3 regions of the Streptomyces sp. TLI_185 genome follow, and region 2 is predicted to be linked to each of the others. Evidence: riboswitches for the same ligand, from Rfam matches in the RefSeq annotation. Region 2 holds a riboswitch; each other region holds the start of a gene.

Evidence for each region. A riboswitch is a leader RNA that binds a small molecule or an ion and turns the genes downstream of it on or off. The one in region 2 is predicted to bind thiamine pyrophosphate.
Region 1: it holds a riboswitch for thiamine pyrophosphate, as region 2 does, so the genes downstream of both, EDD92_RS15065 (tetratricopeptide repeat protein) here and EDD92_RS33475 (thiamine ABC transporter substrate binding subunit) in region 2, are expected to answer to the same signal.
Region 3: it holds a riboswitch for thiamine pyrophosphate, as region 2 does, so the genes downstream of both, thiC (phosphomethylpyrimidine synthase ThiC) here and EDD92_RS33475 (thiamine ABC transporter substrate binding subunit) in region 2, are expected to answer to the same signal.

The regions. Positions count from the first base shown of each region.
Region 1 covers NZ_RKRB01000001.1:3,307,896-3,315,039, reverse strand. Annotated here, with positions in the region: gene EDD92_RS15075 (aldehyde dehydrogenase) at 4-1,461, shown strand; gene EDD92_RS15070 (ferredoxin) at 1,466-1,738, shown strand; TPP riboswitch at 1,806-1,993, shown strand; gene EDD92_RS15065 (tetratricopeptide repeat protein) at 2,052-2,915, shown strand; gene EDD92_RS15060 (TetR family transcriptional regulator) at 3,110-3,760, opposite strand; gene EDD92_RS15055 (glycosyltransferase family 4 protein) at 3,980-5,386, shown strand; gene EDD92_RS15050 (class I SAM-dependent methyltransferase) at 5,380-6,114, shown strand; gene EDD92_RS15045 (prenyltransferase/squalene oxidase repeat-containing protein) at 6,111-7,144, shown strand, end outside.
Region 2 covers NZ_RKRB01000001.1:7,219,442-7,226,585, reverse strand. Annotated here, with positions in the region: gene EDD92_RS33495 (LAETG motif-containing sortase-dependent surface protein) at 1-225, shown strand, start outside; gene EDD92_RS33490 (maleylpyruvate isomerase family mycothiol-dependent enzyme) at 302-1,090, opposite strand; gene EDD92_RS33485 (ABC transporter ATP-binding protein) at 1,116-2,135, opposite strand; gene EDD92_RS33480 (iron ABC transporter permease) at 2,136-3,737, opposite strand; gene EDD92_RS33475 (thiamine ABC transporter substrate binding subunit) at 3,782-4,858, opposite strand; TPP riboswitch at 4,947-5,054, opposite strand; gene rlmN (23S rRNA (adenine(2503)-C(2))-methyltransferase RlmN) at 5,078-6,184, opposite strand; gene EDD92_RS33465 (hypothetical protein) at 6,650-6,952, opposite strand.
Region 3 covers NZ_RKRB01000001.1:5,203,238-5,210,381, reverse strand. Annotated here, with positions in the region: gene EDD92_RS23950 (cupin domain-containing protein) at 39-356, shown strand; gene EDD92_RS23945 (DUF5326 family protein) at 506-718, shown strand; gene EDD92_RS23940 (IclR family transcriptional regulator) at 1,068-1,853, shown strand; gene EDD92_RS23935 (SsgA family sporulation/cell division regulator) at 1,952-2,389, shown strand; gene EDD92_RS23930 (YibE/F family protein) at 2,525-4,009, opposite strand; TPP riboswitch at 4,081-4,270, shown strand; gene thiC (phosphomethylpyrimidine synthase ThiC) at 4,263-6,083, shown strand; partial or broken gene EDD92_RS23915 (thiamine biosynthesis protein ThiC) at 6,562-6,690, shown strand; gene EDD92_RS23910 (hypothetical protein) at 6,845-7,144, opposite strand, start outside.

The DNA of each region.
Region 1 (7,144 bases), 3.9 Mb from region 2:
GCCATGACCGAGCTCGTGGAACACGGACAGCTGTTCATCGGCGGGGAGTTGACCGACCCCCTCGGCAAGGACGTCATCGAGGTGATCTCGCCGCACACCGAGGAGGTCATCGGGCGGGTGCCGCACGCCTCGCGGGAGGACGTCGACCGGGCCGTCGCCGTCGCGCGCCGCGCCTTCGACGAGGGCCCCTGGCCGCGGATGAGCCTCGACGAACGGATCGAGGTCGTCACCCGCATCAAGGACGCGATCGCCGTACGGCACGAGGAGATCGCCCGCGTGATCTCCTCCGAGAACGGGTCGCCGTACTCCTGGAGCGTCCTCGCGCAGGCGCTCGGCGCGATGATGGTGTGGGACGCGGCGATCACGGTCGCCCGGAACTTCACGTACGAGGAGAAGCGCGACGGCGTGCTCGGGAAGATCCTGGTGCGGCGGGAGCCGGTCGGGGTCGTGGCGGCCGTGGTCCCCTGGAACGTCCCGCAGTTCGTGGCCGCCGCCAAGCTCGCGCCCGCGCTGCTCACCGGCTGCACGGTGGTGCTCAAGCCGTCGCCCGAGTCGCCGCTGGACGCGTACATCCTGGCCGACATCACCCGCGAGGCCGGCCTGCCGGAGGGCGTGCTGTCGATCCTCCCCGCCGACCGCGAGGTCAGCGAGTACCTGGTCGGACACCCGGGGATCGACAAGGTCTCCTTCACGGGCTCGGTGGCGGCGGGCAGGCGCGTGATGGAGGTGGCGTCGCACAATCTCACCCGCGTGACACTGGAGTTGGGCGGCAAGTCGGCGGCGGTCGTCCTGCCGGACGCGGACGTGGCGACGACCGTCGCGGGTGTCGTCCCTGCGGCCTGGATGAACAACGGCCAGGCGTGCGTGGCCCAGACCCGCATCCTCCTGCCGCGCTCGCGCTACGACGAGTTCGCCGAGGCCTTCGCGGCGGCGGCGAGCGCCCTGGTCGTCGGCGACCCGCTGGATGCGGCGACCCAGGTCGGCCCACTCGTCGCCAAGCGCCAGCAGCAGCGCAACCTCGACTACATCCGCATCGGCCAGGAGGAGGGCGCCAAGATCCTCACCGGCGGCGGCCGCCCGCCGGGCCTGGACCGCGGCTGGTACGTCGAGCCGACCCTCTTCGGCGACGTCGACAACTCGATGCGGATAGCGCGGGAGGAGATCTTCGGCCCGGTGATCTGCCTGCTCCCGTACGGCGACGAGTCCGAAGCCCTGAAGATCGCGAACGACTCCGACTACGGGCTGAGCGGCAGCGTGTGGACGGCGGACGTCGGGCACGGCATCGAGGTGGCGCGGCAGGTCCGTACCGGCACGTACTCGGTGAACACCTTCAGCCTCGACATGCTCGGCCCCTTCGGCGGCTACAAGAACTCCGGCCTGGGGCGGGAGTTCGGCCCCGAGGGCTACGGCGAGTACCTCGAACACAAGATGATCCATCTCCCGGCGGGCTGGGAGGGCTGAGCGAATGGGGGTACCTCCCGCGCGAGCGCATTCGAGCGTGGGGGCGGGTGACCGCTGGCACGTCGAGGTCGACCGCTCCGTGTGCATCGGCTCGGCCCAGTGCGTCCACCGGGCGACCGGGGCCTTCCGTCTCGACTCCGCCATGCAGTCCCACCCCGTCGGGCCGGAGACCGACGCCAACGAACGCATCCTGGACGCGGCGGAGAACTGCCCGGTGGAGGCGATCGTGATCACGCTGTTGGGGAGCGGGGAGCCGGTGTTCCCGCCGGAGGAGTAGAGCCCGAAAAAGTACCCTTTCAGGGGTTTCATTCCCGGTCGGATGTTCTATTCTGGGAATTGGCCTACGGGACGAGTGAGGGAGTCCGAACCGGAGTAGCCGATTCTGGCGTGAAGCAGTCAGTCCGCTGGGACCGACGTCGACGGTCCGGGCTGAGAGGCCGGAAGACCGTGGATCGCAAGGTCTGCGACCGGAAGGCGACCTCCACTACCTGACCCGGGTAATGCCGGCGAAGGGAACCCGTCTCGTAGGTCCTTTGTGTGCCGGGGCTACGCTCCTGCGAATGCCGTAGGAACGATCAGGGCGGGGAAGAGTGCGCAAGGCCGAGGCCGGACAGCTGATCAAGCAGGCTCGTGAGGCGTGGGAGGCCGAGGAGTGGCTGCGCGCCGCCGGCCTCTACGAGCAGGTGCTCGCCCACTTCCCGGACGAGAAACCGAGCGCCGACTGGTGGTACGACGCCGCGCTCGCCCACAAGTTCCTGCGGAACTGGGCGAAGGCGTACGAGCTCGGACGCGAGGCGGCCGCCCGGGCCCCGCGCGGCGAGGGTGACCCCGCGCACTGGAACCTGGGCATCGCGGCGACCATCCAGCGCGACTGGGCGACGGCGCGCGACGCCTGGGCCGGCTTCGGCATCGACCTCCCGGCGGGTGAGGGCGAGATCGTGGGCCGCTTCGGCAACGCCTGCGTGCGGCTCGACACCGGCGGTGAGCGCGAGGTCGTGTGGATCGAGCGGCTGTGCCCGACGCGCGGGCGAGTGGTCAACGTACCCGTGACCGGAGGGCGGCGGTACGGCGAGATCGTCGTGCACGACGGCGAGCCGAAGGGGGAGCGGAGCTACGAGGGCGTCACTTACCCCGTCTTCGACGAACTGCTCCTCTTCGAGGCCTCCGAGCTGCCCACCCTGGAGGTGACCGTGGCGGCCGGCGAGGTGGACGACCTGAGGGCCCTGCTCGAGCTGTTCGGCGAGCACGGCTACGGCGCCGAACCCGCCAGCAGCGTCCGCGTGCTCTGCGCCTGCTGCAGCGAGGGCACCCATCAGCAGGAGCGGAGCCTGCCGGCGGGCACCCAGACGGTGTCCCTCGCGGCCCCGGAGGAGGAGGCGCGGCGGCTGCTGGCGCAGTGGGCGGACGGCGCGGTGATCGGGCGGAGCTGGAGCGGGCTGACGGCGATCGGCTGAGCCGGGCCCGTCGGGCGCGGCCAGGCGCTCCGCTGAGACCGGGCCCATGGGCGCGGCTGGGCGCTCCGCCGGCTGTGCCGATGTGCGGCTCCGCGGCGGGGTTGCACATCGGCTGTGACATCGGCCGCGGCAGCGGCGGGGCCCCGCGCCCCTTCAGGGCGCTGCCGAACCGCGGCCGACTTCCTCCGGCCTCCTCAGGACGGTTTTCCGGACGCCGCCGGATCCGTCAGGTCGATCAGCCGGCACACCGTCTCGATGTCGATCTTGACCTGGGCGATGGAGGCGCGGCCCGAGAGCCAGGTGATCAGGGCCGAGTGCCAGGTGTGCTCGATGACGCGGACCGCGGAGAGCTGCTCGGGGGTCGGGTTCTCCAGGCCCATCGCGTCCAGGATGATCACGGTGGTCTGGCGGGAGACCTGGTCCACCTCGGGCGAGACGCTCCGGTCGGCGAACGTCAGCGCACGCACCATCGCGTCGGCCAGATGTGGCTCGCGCTGCAGCGCCCGGAAGGCCCGCATCAGCGTCTCGGCGACCCGCTCGGCCGCCGTCTCACCCTGCGGCGGCTTCTTCCGCAGCGTGCCGTGCATGTGCTCCAACTGGTCCTGCATGGTGGCGACCAGCAGATGGATCTTGGACGGGAAGTAGCGGTAGAGGGTGCCCAGCGCCACCTGCGAGGACTCGGCGACCTCACGCATCTGCACCGCGTCGAAACCACCCCGGCTGGCCAGCTGCGCACTCGCGTGCAGGATGCGCCGACGACGCGCCTCCTGCCGCTCCGTGAGGGGCGGGGAGGCCGGCTGCGAGGTACGTGCTTCCACCTTGGCCACCTTCGCTTGCGCAGGCATGGATCCCGTTCCGTACGTTCCGTGACTATCGGTGAGGGCTGGTGATCGCACCGAGTTTGGCAGGGCCTCCGCCGTGGCGCGAATCACCTGATCCACTGCTCACTGCGCCCCTACCTGCCGGTAGATTCAGAGCCTCCTGGACGATCAAGTCTGAAACTTGTTCTAGATTAGCGTCCCGGCGTAATCTCGCGGGACAGTGCACGCAGAAGGGGGCCCAGAGTGACCGCTGAGGCCAGTCAGGCGGGTCCCCAGGAGGACCTCGCCGCCGACGGCGAGCGACCGCTCCACATCGCGCTCCTCACCTATAAAGGGAACCCGTTCTGCGGCGGACAGGGCGTCTACGTCCGCCATCTCTCGCGCGAGCTGGCCCGCCTCGGCCACCGTGTCGAGGTCATCGGCTCCCAGCCGTACCCCGTCCTCGACGAGGGCGCCGACTACGCCGGCCGCCTGAGCCTGACCGAGCTGCCGAGCCTCGACCTCTACCGCTCGCCGGACCCCTTCCGCACCCCGGGGCGCGACGAGTACCGCGACTGGATCGACGCGCTGGAAGTCGCGACCATGTGGACCGGCGGCTTCCCGGAACCCCTGACGTTCTCCCTCCGCGCCCGCCGCCATCTCCGCGCCCGCCGCGGCGAGTTCGACGTCGTGCACGACAACCAGACGCTCGGATACGGGCTGTTGGGCGATGTGGGCGCCCCCCTGGTGACCACCATCCACCACCCCATCACCGTCGACCGGCAGTTGGAGCTGGACGCCGCCGAGAACTGGCAGCAGCGGTGGGGCAAACGGCGCTGGTACGCCTTCACGCGCATGCAGAAGCGCGTCGCCCGACGTCTGCCCTCGGTCCTCACCGTGTCGGGCACGTCCCGCGCCGAGATCGTGGACCACCTGGGCGTCCGTGAGGACCGTATCCACGTCGTCCACATCGGCGCGGACACGAACCTGTTCTCGCCCAACCCGTCGGTCCCCGTCGTGCCCGGCCGGATCGTGACGACGTCCAGCGCGGACGTCCCGCTCAAGGGCCTGGTGTTCCTCGTCGAGGCACTCGCCAAGGTCCGCACCGAGCACCCCGACGCCCACCTCGTGGTCGTCGGCAAGCGGCCCACCGAGGGCCCCGTCGCCCAGGCCATGGAGCGCTACGGCCTCGAAGGCGCCGTCGAGTTCGTGAAGGGCATCTCGGACGCCGAACTGGTCGACCTCGTCCGCTCGGCGGAGGTCGCCTGCGTGCCGTCCCTGTACGAGGGCTTCTCGCTCCCGGCGGCCGAGGCGATGGCCACGGGGACGCCGCTGGTCGCGACGACCGGCGGCGCGATCCCCGAGGTCGCCGGACGGGACGGGGAGACCTGTCTCGCGGTGCCGCCGGGTGACCCGGGTGCCCTGGCCGCGGGCCTGAGCCGCCTGCTGGGCGACCCGGAGCTGCGGGTACGGCTCGGCCGCGCCGGACGCGAGCGGGTGCTGCGGCACTTCACCTGGGCCCGTGCCGCCGAGGGAACGGTCGCCAGATACCGCGAGGCCATCAGCGGCTCCCCGGCCCCGGCACACAGCGCGGCCGCACCGCCGAAGGCCGTCCTAGACGCCGTAGAAGAACTAGCCGCTTCCCACCCCGAAAGCAGGGCCACGTGCTGACCGTCGACTTCTCCCGGTTCCCGCTCGCCCCGGGCGACCGCGTCCTGGACCTCGGCTGCGGGGCCGGCCGGCACGCGTTCGAGTGCTACCGGCGCGGCGCCCAGGTCGTGGCGCTCGACCAGAACGGCGAGGAGATCCGCGAGGTCGCGAAGTGGTTCGCCGCGATGAAGGAGGCGGGCGAGGCCCCGGCGGGCGCCACCGCCACGGCGATGGAGGGCGACGCACTTGCCCTCCCCTTCCCGGACGAGTCCTTCGACGTCGTGATCATCTCCGAGGTCATGGAGCACATCCCCGACGACAAGGGCGTGCTCGCCGAGATGGTCCGGGTGCTCAAGCCCGGCGGCCGCATCGCCATCACCGTCCCGCGCTACGGCCCCGAGAAGGTCTGCTGGGCGCTGTCCGACGCCTACCACGAGGTCGAGGGCGGCCACATCCGCATCTACAAGGCCGACGAGCTCCTCGCCAAGATCCGCGAGGCGGGCCTGAAGCCCTACGGCACCCACCACGCGCACGCACTCCACTCCCCCTACTGGTGGCTGAAGTGCGCGTTCGGCGTCGACAACGACAAGGCGCTGCCGGTGAAGGCGTACCACAAGCTCCTGGTCTGGGACATCATGAAGAAGCCGCTGGCCACCAGGGTCGCCGAACAGGCCCTCAACCCCCTGATCGGCAAGAGCTTCGTGGCCTACGCGACCAAGCCCCACCTGCCGTCGGTGGACGCCCGGTGACCACTCCCCGGACAGAACACCTCGTCCTGCCCGGGGTCCTCACCGCCGAGCAGGCTGCCGCGACCGTCCGCGGCATCCTCGCCGTACAGCGGGAGGACGGCGCGATCCCGTGGTTCCGGGGACACCACCTGGACCCCTGGGACCACACCGAGGCCGCCATGGCCCTGGACGCGGCGGGCGAGCACGAGGCCGCCGAGCGGGCGTACGAGTGGCTCGCGCGGCACCAGAACAAGGACGGCTCCTGGTACGCGGCCTACGCCGACGGGGACGCCGAAGACATCACCGACCGCGGACGCGAGACGAACTTCGTCGCATACATCGCCGTGGGCGTCTGGCACCACTACCTGTCCACGGGCGACGACACCTTCCTGGACCGCATGTGGCCGTCTGTCTACGCGGCCATCGAGTACGTGCTGCGGCTGCAGCAGCCCGGCGGCCAGATCGGCTGGAAGGGCGAGGACGACGGGACGTTCACCACGGACGCGCTGCTGACGGGCTCCTCCTCCGTCCACCACGCCCTGCGCTGCGCACTCGCCGTCGCCGAACAGCGCGAAGAGCCGCAGCCGGACTGGGAGTTGGCGGTCGGAGCGCTCCGCCACGCGATCCGTCGCCACCCGGAGCGGTTCCTCGACAAGGACCGCTACTCGATGGACTGGTACTACCCGGTGCTGGGCGGTGCGCTGACGGGTACCGAGGCCAAGTCCCGTATGGAGGAGGGCTGGGAGCGCTTCGTCGTCCCCGGCCTCGGCGTGCGCTGCGTCGTCCCCAACCCGTGGGTCACGGGCGGAGAATCGGCCGAACTCGCCCTCACCCTCTGGGCGATGGGCGAGTCCGACCGCGCGCTGGACATCCTCCAGTCGATCCAGCACCTGCGGGACCCGGAGACCGGCCTGTACTGGACGGGCTACGTCTTCGAGGACGAGGCGATCTGGCCGCGCGAGCTGACCACCTGGACGGCGGGATCCCTGCTGCTGGCGGTCGCCGCCCTCGGCGGCCACGAGGCGACCTGCACGGTGTTCGGCGGTGAGCA
Region 2 (7,144 bases):
CCGGCCGAGTCCCCGAGCCCGACCCCGTCGGCCTCGGACAGCACCCCCCCGGCGGACACCTCGTCCAACGCCCCGTCCCCGGCGGCCGGTGACTCGAACCTCGCCGAGACCGGTGCGAACTCCAACACCGGCCTGATCGCGGGCATCGCGGGCGCGCTGGTCGTGATCGGCGGCGGCGCCGTCTTCTTCGGCATGCGCCGTCGTGGGGCGAACAGCGGCCGCTGACGCCTCCGACAGAACAGCACTGTGGCCCGTCCCCTCATCTCCGGGGGACGGGCCACAGTCGTTCAGAAAGAGGCTGTCACCCGAAGGTCGCCCGCTCCAGCCAGGACTCCAGCAGCTTCCGCTCGCCGAGGATCTCCAACTCCGGGCTGTCCAGGGGCAGTCGGGTGTAGAACGCGAGGAGCAGCGAGGTGAGCGGCCCGCGCAGGGCGACGGTCGCCTTCTCGTGGCCGCGGCGCCAGCCGAAGCCCTCCTCGGTGCCCTCGATCACCCACTCGGCATCCAGCTCCGGCGTGGTGTCCGTGGCATGGAGGTGAATGCTGCTTCCGGCGCCGATCGGCGCTTCCTTCCCCTCACGCTCCCCCACCCACTCCACGATCTGCAGCCACTCGTCGATCGCGTCTGCGGCAATGTCGGGGGCCACGTCGTACGGCAATCCCGCCGCAAGCGTGGCGTCGGCGCGGTGCACGGTGATCTCGTGGGCCATGCGGCGGGCCCAGAAGCCGGCGGTCTGGGGTCCTGCCCAGCCCCACACCTTCGCGTCGGGCCCGGCCTCACGCAGCGCGCCCACGACCAGCTCGCCGGCCTCCGCCAGCCAGGCGTCGAGGGCGGCGGCGTCACCGGGGGTCTCGGGGCCGTCGCCGCGCGGCACGTCCTCGTCGGGGATGTTCTCCTGCGCCCGGGTCCGCACCAGCGTCCCCGACCAGCGCAGTGCTCCGCCCATGTGCAGAACGAGCATCTCCAGGGTCCAGTCGGGGCAGGTCGGCACGGTCGCGGTCAGATCGGCGCCGCTCGTCACCACCGCCCTCAGCTGCTCCACCTGATGGGCGATTTCATCGCAGTAGCGATCATGCGTAAGTAGTGTCATCACGCGCACCCTATGCGGCAACCCCTCAGCCGAGCACCACGATTTCCGCCCCGTCGAACTCCACCCCGACCGCGTCCCCGACCTCCGGCGCCTCCCGCAGCGCCACCGCCGCCTCGATCCGCGGCGCCTCCTCCGGCTGCACCTGTACGGCGACATGGGTGCCCTTGAAGGTGCGTGCGACCACCGTGCAGCGCAGGCCCTCGTCGGCGGGGACGAGCCGGACACCGGCGGGCCGCACGAGCAGTGTGCGCGTGCCCTGCGGGGCGTCCTGTCCGACCGGCAGCTTGCCCCAGGGGGTGTCCGCGGCCTCGCCGCTCACCATCCCCTCGACCACGTTGTCGAAGCCGAGGAACCGGGCCACGAACTCGTCCGCGGGACGCTGCCACACCTCCAGTGGCGTACCGGACTGGGCGATCCGCCCGTCCCGCATCACCACGACCCGGTCGGCGAGCGCGAAGGCCTCGCCCTGGTCGTGCGTCACGGCGAGGACCGTGGTGCCCAACTGCCCGAAGAGTTCCCGTAGTTCGACGACCAGTCGCTCCCGCAGCGAGCGGTCGAGCTGGCCGAGCGGCTCGTCCAGCATCAGCAGCCGCGGCCGGGGCGCGAGCGCACGGGCCAGCGCGACGCGCTGCTGCTCACCGCCGGAGAGCGAGGCGACGGCCCGGCGTGCGGCGCCCGGCAGCCCGACGAGGTCGAGCAACTCCCGTACTCGCTCGTCCTGTCGAGGGCGCGTGGCGCCGTGCATGCGCAGCCCGAAGGCGACGTTGCCGCCGACGTCCCGCTGCGGGAACAGCTGATGGTCCTGGAACATCAGGCCCACCTCCCGCTTGTGCGCGGGCACCGCCGCCTGGTCCCGCCCGCCGAGCAGCACCCGCCCGCCGTCCAGAGGCTGGAGCCCCGCCACCGCCCGCAGCAGGGTCGACTTGCCGCTGCCGCTGGGCCCGAGCACGCACACGATCTCGTGTTCGGCGACATCGAGGCCGACGGCGTCGAGCACGGCCCGCCCACCGAACCGCACGGTCGCGTCCTCAAGGCTCAGCAGCATCTAGAACTCCCCGCTCCGGTCGGTGCGCAGCCGCTCCAGGATCAGCAGCGCCACCGCGCACACCACCATCAGAATCGTCGAAAGGGCCATCGCCTGCCCGTAGTTGAGATCGCCCGGCCGGCCGAGCAGCCGCGCCACGGCGACCGGCAGCGTCGGATTGTCGGGCCGCGCGATGAACACGGTCGCCCCGAACTCCCCCAGTGACACCGCGAACGCGAACCCGGCCGCGACCAGCAGCGCCCGCCGCACCATCGGCAGATCGACCTCCCGCCACACCCGCCAGGGCGACGCCCCGAGCACGGCCGCCGCCTCCCTCAGCCGTGCGTCCACGGCCCGCAGCACGGGCAGCATCGTCCGTACGACGAAGGGGGCGCCCACCAGCGCCTGCGCGAGCGGCACCAGAATCCACGAACTGCGCAGATCCAGCGGCGGCTTGTCCAGCGCGATCAGGAACCCGAAGCCGACCGTCACGGCGGAGACGCCCAGCGGCAGCATCAGCAGTGCGTCGAAGCCACGGACCAGCCGGCCCGCGTCCCGGCGTGCGAGCGCCGCGGCGGCCAGACCGCCGATCGCCACGGCGATGGCGGTCGCGGCGAGGGCGTACTGGAGCGAGTTGCCGATGGCCTGGATCGGCGGCACGAGGAAGGTCCCGCTGTCGTCGTGCGTGAGCGCCCGGTAGTAGCCGAAGCCGGAGGCGCCGAGGGACCGCTGCACCAGTACGGCGAGAGGCAGCACGAGCAGGACGGCGACGGTGCCGAGGACCCCGGCCAGCAGCGCCCACTGCCCGGCCCCGCGCGGCCGCCGCGCCGTGACGTTCGCGTCCACCAGCCGCAGGGCGCTCTCCCGCCGCCGTACGGTCCAGGCGTGCACGGCGAGGATCGCGCCGACGGCGACGAACTGGATGATCGTCAGCACGGCGGCGGTGGACAGGTCGAAGATGTCCGAAGTCTGCCGGTAGATCTCCACTTCGAGGGTGGAGAAGGTCGGGCCGCCGAGGATCTGCACCACGCCGAAGGAGGTGAAGGTGAACAGAAAGACCATCAGCGCGGCGGCGGCGACGGCGGGCGCGAGCGCCGGCAGGGTCACCTTCCGCCAGGCCCTGAACGGAGAGGCGCCCAGCATCCGCGCCGCCTCCTCCTGACGCGGGTCGAGCTGCCCCCACAGACCGCCGACGGTCCGTACGACGACGGCGTAGTTGAAGAAGACGTGCGCCAGCAGGATGGCCCAGACGGTGGTGTCCAGCCGTACGCCCCACAGCTCGTCGAGCAGTCCCCCGCGCCCGACGAGCGCCAGGAACGCCGTACCGACGACGACCGTCGGCAGCACGAAGGGGACGGTGACGACGGCGCGCAGCACCTGCTTGCCGGGAAAATCGAGGCGCGCGAAGACATACGCGCCGGGGAGCGCGACCAGCAGCGTGAGCGCGGTGGAGGCGAGCGCCTGCCAGGTGGTGAACCACAGCACGTGCCGGATGTCGGACTGCGCGACGACGTCCACGATCCGCCCGAACCGCCACACCCCATCCACCTTGAGCCCGCGCGCCACGATCGCGGCGACGGGCCAGGCGAAGAAGGCGGCGAAGAACGCGACGGGCACGGCCATCAGGCCGAGCCGCACCGCGCTCCCCGTACGCCTTCTGCGGACGGCTACTTCAGTACGAGTGACGTCCACGACTTGACCCACTGGTCACGGTTGGCGGCGATCCTGGTCGGGGCCATGGTCTCGGGGTCCTTGGCCGGCTGCCCGTACTTCACGAACTCCGGCGGCACCTGGGCGCCCTCGATCACCGGGTAGACGAACATGTTGAGCGGCATGTCCTCCTGGAACTCCTTGCCGACCAGGAAGTCGATGAACGCCTTTCCGCCCTTGGGGTTCCCGGCGTTGCTGAGCAGCCCCGCGTACTCGATCTGCCGGAAGCACGTGCCGTACGCCGTGCCGGTCGGCGCGGTCTTCGGCTTCGGGTCGCCGTAGATGACCTCGGCGGGCGGCGAGGAGGCGTAGGAGACGACGAGCGGCCGGTCCGCCTTGGCCTTCTTGCCGCCCGCCGACCCGGAGAACTCGTTGTTGTAGGCCTGCTCCCAGCCGTCGACGACCTTCACGCCGTTCGCCTTGAGCTTCTTCCAGTAGCCCTGCCAGCCGGCGTCGCCGTACTTGGCGGCGGTGCCGAGCAGGAAGCCGAGGCCGGGCGAGGAGGTGGCGGCGTTCTCGGTGACGAGGAGGTTCTTGTAGGCGGGCTTGACGAGATCGTCGAACGACTGGGGCGGGGTCAGCTTGTGCTTGCTGAAGTACGCCTTGTCGTAGTTGACGCAGATGTCACCGGAGTCGATGGGAGTGACCCGGTGCTTGGCCTGGTCGACCCGGTACTGCGCCTGGATCCGGCCCGCGCCCTTCGCCTCGTAGGACTGGAACAGCCCGTTGTCGAGCGCCCGGGAGAGCAGGGTGTTGTCGACGCCGAAGAAGACGTCGCCCTGCGGGTTGTCCTTGGTGAGGATGGCCTGGTTGACGGCCTGCCCGGCGTCGCCGTTCTGGAGGAACTTGACCTTGTAGCCGGACTGCTTCTCGAAGTCCGCGAGGACGTTCTTCGAGATCTTCCACGAGGCGTGGCTGACGAGGGTGACGGTCTTGGAGTCCGTCGAGCCCCCGCTGCCGGACGACGACCCGCACGCGGACAGCGTGACCAGGCCGAGACCGACCGCGGCGGCCACGAATGTCTTGGTGTGCACTGAATTCCTCCTGGCTGACCAGGAAGAGACGCGGCCCTGCCCGGGACCGCCGGAGAATTTCCACCGGCTCCCGGGCAGGGCGCAACAGCTCGAGTGAAGACCGAACTTCCTACCCAGAATGACCTGGGCAAGGTTCAGAGGGTCTGCGGCCCGGTTGCCGCACTCTCAGCGCTGTGGCGCTCCCCTGTCGGAATATGAAGATGTACGTACGGCCTCAGGTTACCGCTCGGTGGCCGCGAGCTGACCGCAGGCCCCGTCGATCTCCTGCCCCCGGGTGTCCCGGACGGTCACCGGCACACCATGTGCGGCGATGGCTTCGACGAAGGCCTTCTCGTCCTCGGGCCGGGACGCCGTCCACTTGGAGCCGGGGGTCGGGTTCAGCGGGATGAGGTTGACGTGCACGGGCTTGCCGCGGAGCAGCCGCCCGAGCCGGTCACCGCGCCAGGCCTGGTCGTTGATGTCGCGAATGAGCGCGTATTCGATGCTCAGCCGACGCCCGCTCTTCTCCACGTACTCGAACCCGGCGTCGAGGACCTCGCGCACCTTCCACCGTGTGTTGACGGGGACGAGGGTGTCGCGCAGCTCGTCGTCCGGTGCGTGGAGCGAGATGGCGAGCCGGCACTTGAAGCCCTCGTCGGCGAACCGGTGGATGGCGGGCACCAGCCCGACGGTCGACACGGTGATGCCGCGCTGCGACAGCCCGAGCCCGTCGGGGGCGGGATCGGTGAGCGCCCGGACGGCCCCGACCACGCGCTTGTAGTTGGCGAGCGGCTCACCCATCCCCATGAAGACGATGTTGGAGAGCCGCGCAGGCCCGCCGGGCACCTCGCCGTCCCGCAGCGCCCGCATCCCGTCGACGATCTGGTGCACGATCTCGGCGGTGGACAGATTCCGGTCGAGCCCCGCCTGCCCCGTGGCACAGAACGGACAGTTCATCCCGCACCCGGCCTGCGAGCTGATGCACATGGTCACCCGGTCCGGGTACCGCATCAGCACCGACTCGACGAGCGTCCCGTCGAACAGGCGCCACAAGGTCTTGCGTGTCGTCCCCTGGTCGGTCGACAGATGCCGCACGACCGTCATCAGCTCGGGAAGCAGCGCCTCCTGCAGCTTGCCGCGCGAACCGGCCGGGATGTCGGTCCACTCCGCAGGGTCGTGCGCGTACCGCGCGAAGTAGTGCTGCGAGAGCTGCTTGGCACGAAACGGCTTCTCGCCGATCTCGGCCACCGCTTCCTTGCGCTCGGCGGGCGTGAGGTCGGCAAGGTGCCGCGGCGGCTTCTTGGCTCCGCGGGGGGCGACGAAAGTGAGTTCTCCGGGCTTAGGCATGGCTGTACCAGTGTCGCAGATCAACTCATGTGACCTGCGGCTGTCGCTCGCTACGCTTGTCGTTGGTGGTCGTCACTGGTTGCCACCGAGCGGCGTAGGACGGCCCGGAGACGGCCCAGCGATGATCACTCGCCAACTGCCCGCCACTCGTCGAGACGGACCCTGACCTGGTGGTTGTGGGCGTGCAACGCTATGGCGTTCGGCACGCCATCCATACGTATGAAGACTCCGAAGGGCTGGCGGCCGATGACCTCCTATCGACGCGCTGAAGAATCAGTGGAGGCGCACGAGGAGGAATGGCGGCTTACTCAGGAGGCGCACGACGAGGAGCGGCGTGAACAGCTGAACTCTTGAGGGTTCTTGCAGGTCATGGGCCCATGCCGTAGCGCTGAGCGCTTCTCTGTCCACAGATGGTCCACGGCGTGGCAGCCGGATGGCGGTGCCTTCTGTCGCTCAGGTGATCCGCTACTGGATGACCTCGTAGATCTCCTTGTAGCCGGATGCCGCGTTGTTGTTGAACGCGTCGATCAATGACTGCGCGTTCTCGTCTGGATTCACGAAGAACGACCGCTCCAAGGTGAAGTACTGGTCGAGGCTATCGAATTCCCATTGGCAGACGACTGTATCCATGGGACCGGCATAATCGACGTAGATTCGCCGGTTCGTGTACCCGGCCTCTTCAAACACCTTGGTGAGGGTATTGAACGCCGCCACAATCTCCGGCGCCTTCCCGCGTTCAGCTTGGTAGACCTCGCGCATCATGTACATGGCGTGACTCCGTCTTCCCGCTTGAGCAGTAATTAACTGGTCGGGGGCGTGATCTCATGCTAACTCGCCCAAATGTCGCTCGCATGCCAGGTGCTGTGGCCCGAGGTCAAGCGCTTCCCGTGCTCCCGCCGTCGGGGCGAACTACGGGCAGGGCGGTTGTTGAGGTCTGTCGAGCACGTCAACCGGGCCGCT
Region 3 (7,144 bases), 2.0 Mb from region 2:
GATCGGTCACGAGCAGTGGGACGAGGGCGGCAACTGCGATGAAGGCATTCCGGCTGGACGAACTGGAGGCGGAACGTGCCGCCAACGAGGGTGCCTACCTGCAGTTTCTGCGTGAGCGGCACATGTCCGTCGGTCTGTATGCGCTCAATGCCGGCGAACATGATCCACAGAAGCCACACAACCAGGACGAGGTCTACTTCGTCGTGAGCGGCCGCGCCTCTGTCACCGTCGGTCTGGAGACCACCGAGGTCGCCCGCGGCAGCGTGGTGTACGTGCCGGCCGGTGTCGCCCACAAGTTCCACCACATCAGCGAGGACCTGCGGGTGCTCGTGGTGTTCTCTCCCCCGGAAAGCTGACCCGCCGTCTCGGGGTTCCCTAGGGGATCAGTCAGGGGAGGACAAGGGGTGCGAGGCCCCCGCCGGCGCCCCTGCCGGCCCTAGCATCGAGTGCAGGACATCAATGGGCCCCTGCACAGCAGCCGGGCGGAGAGGTAAGGGCGAGCGCAATGGGAGAGATCTTCGGCGGACTGCCGTGGTGGGTGAAGTGGATCGCGGTGCCGGTCATCGCGCTCGTCGTGTTCGGCGGGCTGATAGCCAGCGTCGTCGGCTTCGTCATCGGGCTGCTGTTCAAGGTGCTGGTCTTCGTGGCACTGGTCGGCGGACTGATCTACGTCGTACGGAAGTTCACGTCGAGCTCCTCGTCGCGCAGCGACTGGTGAGAGCCCTGGGACACCGGTGATCGGTAACAGGAATCACCGGTTCCCTCGCGCGAGGGAAGTTTTCCGGACAGGACGCCTCAAGGCGGCATCTGGCCATTAGAGTCCGGAATTCGACGCGGGGGCGACCCCGCGAGCGGCGTACACCCCCTCCCGTGTTCCCCACAGCACGGGCAGCCCCCTCGCGCTTCGGGAGTGACCCTTGGCCACGGTAGACACCGCGCCCACAGACCCCCACGTACCCCCCACCCTGGCCCCGGGACGCCGCATCAGGCCCCCCGAACAGCCAGGTCCCTCGACGCAGGAACGTGTGACGGCACCACCAGGACGGTCGCGCCCGACGGAACCACCGGTGCAGCCGTCCCCGGAAACCGCTCCGGCGCAGCCTCAGTCCGCGACCCTCATCGGATCCGTCCAGCGCGCGATGCGCCTGCTGGAATGCGTCGCCGGGCACGAGCACGGAGCTCCCGCCAAACAGCTGGCCCGCGAGACCGGTCTGGCGCTTCCGACGGCGTACCACCTGCTGCGCACCCTCGTCCACGAGGGCTATCTGCGCCGGGACAAGGGCCTGTTCTTCCTCGGCGACGCGGCGGTGCGACTGAGCAGCAGCGGAGCCCAGCAGAAACGTCGCAGCACGATCGTCGACGCACTCGCCGGCTGGCGGGACGCGATCGGCGTGCCTGTGTACTACGCCGTGTACCGGGATGGCGAGATCGAGGTCATGTGCGTCTCCGACACCCCGGGCAACCCGGCCGTCGAGGAGTGGGCCGACTTCCGCGAGACCGCACACGCGCATGCGATCGGCCAGTGCCTGCTCTCCCAGCTGGACGACGCGGCCCGTCGCGACCACCTCGACCGTTACCCCGTGCAGTCCATCACCCCGTACACCGTGCGTGACAACCACACCCTGCTGCGGCGGCTCGAGCGAACGCGGCGGATGGACCCGGTGACGGAGCGGCAGGAGTACGCGCTGGGGACGGTCTGCGCCGCGATTCCGATCACCGTGGGCACGACGGCCGCGACGATGGCCATTTCTCTGCCCTCTCATCAGGCCGACCGGCTGATGTCCGCGACCCGGCAACTGCAGAGCGAAATCGGACGGCTGATGGGGTCACTCGCGATCTCTATCAGTATCTGAAAACTCACTCCTTGTGATCTGTCGTGTACGTTCAGCAAGATTCCACCAGTGTCAGGGGATCACTCCCAGCCGGTCGGCTTCACATGACGGGGTAGGCGATGCGCGAGTCCGTACAGGCAGAGGTCATGATGAGCTTTCTCGTGTCCGAGGAGCTCTCCTTCCGCATCCCGGTGGAGCTGCGCTACGAGAGCTGTGATCCCTATGCCGTGAGGCTGACCTTCCACCTGCCCGGCGATGCGCCGGTGACCTGGGCGTTCGGTCGTGAGCTGCTGATCGACGGGGTGTGTCGGCCGTGCGGGGAAGGAGATGTGCGCGTCTCGCCCGCCGAAGCGGACTCCCTGGCGGAGGTCCTGATCCGGCTTCAGGTCGGCCGCGACCAGGCGCTGTTCCGTGCGTCCACGGCGTCGCTCATCGCGTTCCTCGACCGCACCGACAAGCTGGTGCCACTAGGTCAGGAGGGCTCTCTCGCCGACTTCGACGCCCACCTCGACGAGGCTCTGGACCGCATCTTGGCGGAGGAGCAGAGCGCGGGCTGAGACGGTAGAGCGGGGGCCGGCCGGAACGCTTCTGCGTGGGATGCGGAGGGCGCAGTAACGCTTCTCCATGCGCAGGGTGGCTGGACCCCGAACTGCCCGAAGTGTCTGTTCACTCGTGCCGGAGTGGCCCTCGCCTCACCGCTTGCGCCGTCGGCCCCGCCCCGTACGCGCCGCAGCAGGCGCTGCGCCCACCGTTCCCGCCGCCGGCTCCGGGCCGGGACGGTCGGCCGCGACCACCAGGGCCGCGAGCAGCGTCGTGACCGGCACCGAGGCGACCAGGCCGATCGAGCCCACCAGCGTCCGTACGATCTCCTCCGCCACCAGCTCGCTGTTGGCGACCGCCCCCACACTGCTCTGCGCGATGGAGAAGAGCAGCAGCAAGGGCAGCGCGGCGCCCGCGTAGGCGAGGACGAGGGTGTTGACGACGGATGCGATGTGGTCGCGGCCGATACGGATGCCCGCCCGGTACAGCCCCCGCCAGCCCATCGACGGATTCGCCTCGTGCAACTCCCAGACCGCAGACGTCTGGGTGACCGTCACGTCGTCGAGGACACCGAGCGAACCGATGATGACGCCGGCGAGCAGCAGACCGCTCATGTCGATCGACGGATACAGGCCATGGATCAGACCGGTGTTGTCGTCCGTGTTGCCGGTCAGTGCGGCCCAGCCGATGAACTCGGAGCCGAGCAGACCGATCAGCACGAGCGAGAGCAGCGTGCCCAGCACCGCCACGGACGTACGGGCCGACAGCCCATGACACATGTAGAGCGCGATCAGCATGATGGCGCTCGACCCGATCACCGCCACGAGCAGCGGATTCGAGCCCTGCAGGATCGCGGGCAGGATGAAGAAGGTCAGCACCATGAAGCTGACGGCCAGCGCGACCAGGGCCATCAGCCCGCGCATCCGGCCCACCACCACGACGGCGAGCGCGAAGATGCCGGCCAGCAGCGCCATGGGGAAGCGGCGGTTCACATCGGCGACCGAGTACTGCAGGTCCTTCGGCGCGGAGGGCTCGTAGGCCGCCACGACCTTCTCACCCTCGTGCAGTTGCCGCGACTGGTCCGGCTGCACGATCTCGGTGAACGTACGGCCCTTGTCCTTGCCGGTGTCGACGCGGATCGTCGCCTTCTTGCAGGTGCCGCTCGCCTGCTGCTGGGCGGAGGACCCCTCGGCGGTGGAGGTGTCCCCTGTCGGGGTCTCGCCCGAGGCGTTCACCGACTTGCAGCTCACGCTCACGACCTTGGTGACGGTCGCCTGCTGGGTCTGCCGGTCGAAGCCCACCCCGGAGCGCTTGTGCGCCGGGGCGCCGCCGGGCCACAGCACCACGAGGCCGACCAGCACGGCCGCGGTGAAGGGGATGAGGATGGCGGCGATGACCTTGCGCAGGTGCTTGGAGACGGGGGCCGCCGGACCGTGGCTGTGCGAGTGACCGTGCCCGCCGCCGGAACCATGGCCGTGCCCCGGCCCCTGCCCGCCACCGGACTCGTGACCGTGCCCGGCGCCGGCTCCCGGCTCGTGGTGGTGCCCGGCCCCGGAACCACGGCCGCTGCCGTCCCTGGAGCCGTGCCCGCGGGACGGCTCCGGAGGGGGGTACGGGGGCTGATGTGTCGTGGTCACCGCCCGATCATCGCAAGAACGACAGGGGCCCTCTGTTCAGCGCGCCCGAATTGACGCTAGCGTGGAGGCACCTTTGCACACGCGGGAGCTCGGAGCACCGGGCTGAGAGGGCGCTGACCTCCGTCCCAGCGATGTTTCACGTGGAACAGCACCGAAGTCGAGTGATGTTCCCCACGAAACGTCGACAGACGGAAACCGCTGCGTCGACCGCCGAACCTGTTACCGGGTAATGCCGGCGTAGGGAGTAGGTCTCATGACCAACAAGGACGCACGCACGCCTGCCTCCAGTCAGGACGAACAGCCCATTCAGGGCGAACAGTCCCAGGAGGCCGGGAAGTCCATCGGCTGGCACAAGGCATATGTCGAGGGCTCACGCCCCGATCTGCGGGTGCCGGTCCGTCAGGTGCATCTCACCAACGGGCAGTCGGTCACGCTGTACGACACATCGGGCCCGTACACCGATCCGCTCGTCGACACCGATGTGCGCAGGGGGCTCGCCCCGCTGCGCGAGAACTGGATCATCGCCCGCGGTGACACCGAGGAGTACGCGGGCCGCCCCGCCCGTCCCGAGGACGACGGGATCAAGCACACCTCTCCACGAGGCGGTCTGCGCAACCTCGACGCGGTCTTCCCGGGCCGGCCGCGTCAGCCGCGCCGTAGTCGCGACGGCAAGGCGGTCACCCAGCTCGCGTACGCCCGCCGCGGAGAGATCACGCCGGAGATGGAGTACGTGGCCATCCGGGAGAACGTCTCGCCCGAGGTGGTCCGCGAGGAGATCGAGGCGGGCCGCGCGGTGCTGCCGGCCAACGTCAACCACCCGGAGATCGAGCCGATGATCATCGGCAAGCGGTTCCTGGTGAAGGTCAACGCCAACATCGGCAACTCCGCGGTGACGTCCTCCATCGAGGAGGAGGTCGAGAAGATGACCTGGGCGACCCGCTGGGGCGCCGACACGGTCATGGACCTGTCCACCGGTCGCAACATCCACACCACGCGCGAGTGGGTGCTGCGCAACTCCCCCGTCCCCATCGGCACGGTGCCGCTCTACCAGGCGCTGGAGAAGGTCGACGGCCGCGCCGAGGAGCTCACCTGGGAGATCTACAAGGACACCGTCATCGAGCAGGCCGAGCAGGGCGTGGACTACATGACGGTCCACGCGGGCGTCCGTCTGCCGTACGTCCCGCTCACCGCGAACCGCAAGACCGGCATCGTCTCGCGCGGCGGCTCCATCATGGCAGCGTGGTGCCTCGCGCATCACAAGGAGTCGTTCCTGTACGAGAACTTCGAGGAACTCTGCGAGATCCTGGCCGCCTACGACGTCACGTACTCGCTGGGCGACGGCCTGCGGCCGGGGTCGATCGCGGACGCCAACGACGAGGCGCAGTTCGCGGAGTTGCGCACGCTCGGGGAACTCAACCGGATCGCCAAGCGTTTCAACGTACAGACCATGATCGAGGGCCCGGGACACGTCCCGATGCACAAGATCAAGGAGAACATCGACCTTCAGCAGGAGATCTGTGATGAAGCTCCGTTCTATACGCTCGGCCCGCTGACGACGGACGTCGCGCCGGCGTACGACCACATCACTTCTGGCATCGGTGCCGCGATGATCGCCTGGTGGGGCACGGCCATGCTCTGCTACGTCACGCCCAAGGAACACCTGGGCCTGCCCAACCGTGACGACGTCAAGACCGGCGTCATCACCTACAAGATCGCCGCCCATGCAGCCGATCTCGCCAAGGGGCATCCCGGTGCGCAGGAATGGGACGACGCGCTGTCCGACGCCCGCTTCGAGTTCCGGTGGGAGGACCAGTTCAACCTCGCCCTGGACCCGGACACGGCACGGGAGTTCCACGACGAGACCCTCCCGGCGGAGCCGGCCAAGACCGCCCACTTCTGCTCGATGTGCGGGCCGAAGTTCTGCTCGATGAAGATCAGCCAAAGCATCACAGAGCGGTTCGGTGGTGCGGCGGCTGAGGGGGCGACGCCCGAGGAGGTCGCTGAGGGGATGCTGCAGAAGTCGAAGGAGTTCGCGCAGGCAGGGAACCGGGTATACCTGCCCATTGCAGACTGAGAGCGCGACTGGGTAGCTCAGCTGCTGAGCGGAGCTACCCAGTCCCCGACCGTTTGGACCTCTGCGACTCATGCACAGGAGAGCAACTCGCCGCATCCTGAAAAACCGGCTTGGTGCGTGGTGCTGGGTCCTCGTACGGTCGTGGGCGTGGTGAGCATTGTCGTTGGGGAGCCGCGCAGGCTCGGAGTGCCCGGATCTGAGGCGAGGCTGCGGTTCGAGACAGAGCTCCAGGAACTGGGGTCGGCGCCGCGGCGCAGGCTGCTGGTGCTTGATGGGAAGCCCGCGTTCGAGCTCTCCATGTGGTGTGGGACGTGTCCGTTCCTGTTTCAGCGGCTCGAAGGGGCCAACGAGATGGCGCCCCTGCGCTCGCAGCCCAGCCTGAGCCGTGGAGCCCGGCCGGCCCGGTGACGTGGCTCACGTCCGAGTTCCGCTGCGCGCGCCGACCGTCGTAGGGAACGTATGGGCACCGATCCACAGATCGATGAAGATCTCCCAGGACATCCGCCGTGAACACGGCGGAAGCCGGGCGGAGATCGAGCAGGGCACGGCGGAGAAGTCGAAGGAGTTCGCGGCCGTGGGCAACAGGGTGTACCTGCCGATCGCGGACCATGCCGGTGTGAGTGGCTCCTTCGACGGGGAAGACGGTCCCGCTCTTCGGCGTGAGTTGCCGTAGGGCGGAGCCGTCGCGGGGTCCGTGTTCGGCTTGCGCTCCCCTGCGGGCCCTGGCGGGCCTTTCTGATGCGGGGGGCGCAAGCCGACGGTTACTCCGGCTGGTGTTCCGGGCCTCCGAAGTCCGGACTGGTGTAGTCCGGGCTGGTGAAGCTCGGGCGTGAGCCGGGGACCGAGCCGTCGTCCGGGCTGCTGAAGCCCGGCCGGTCGTAGCCGAGGTGAGGCATACGGCTGGTCGGCGTCGGCGGTGTGGCGCTGTGCAGCGCCGCGGCGGTGCCGGGGTCGGCCAGTGCCTCCCGGAGGAACGGCATGATGCCGCGCTCCAGGAGCGCTTCTCGCCAGGCTTCCCTGGCCAGGGCCACCTCCCCGCTCAGTTCGCCGTACGGTCCGGA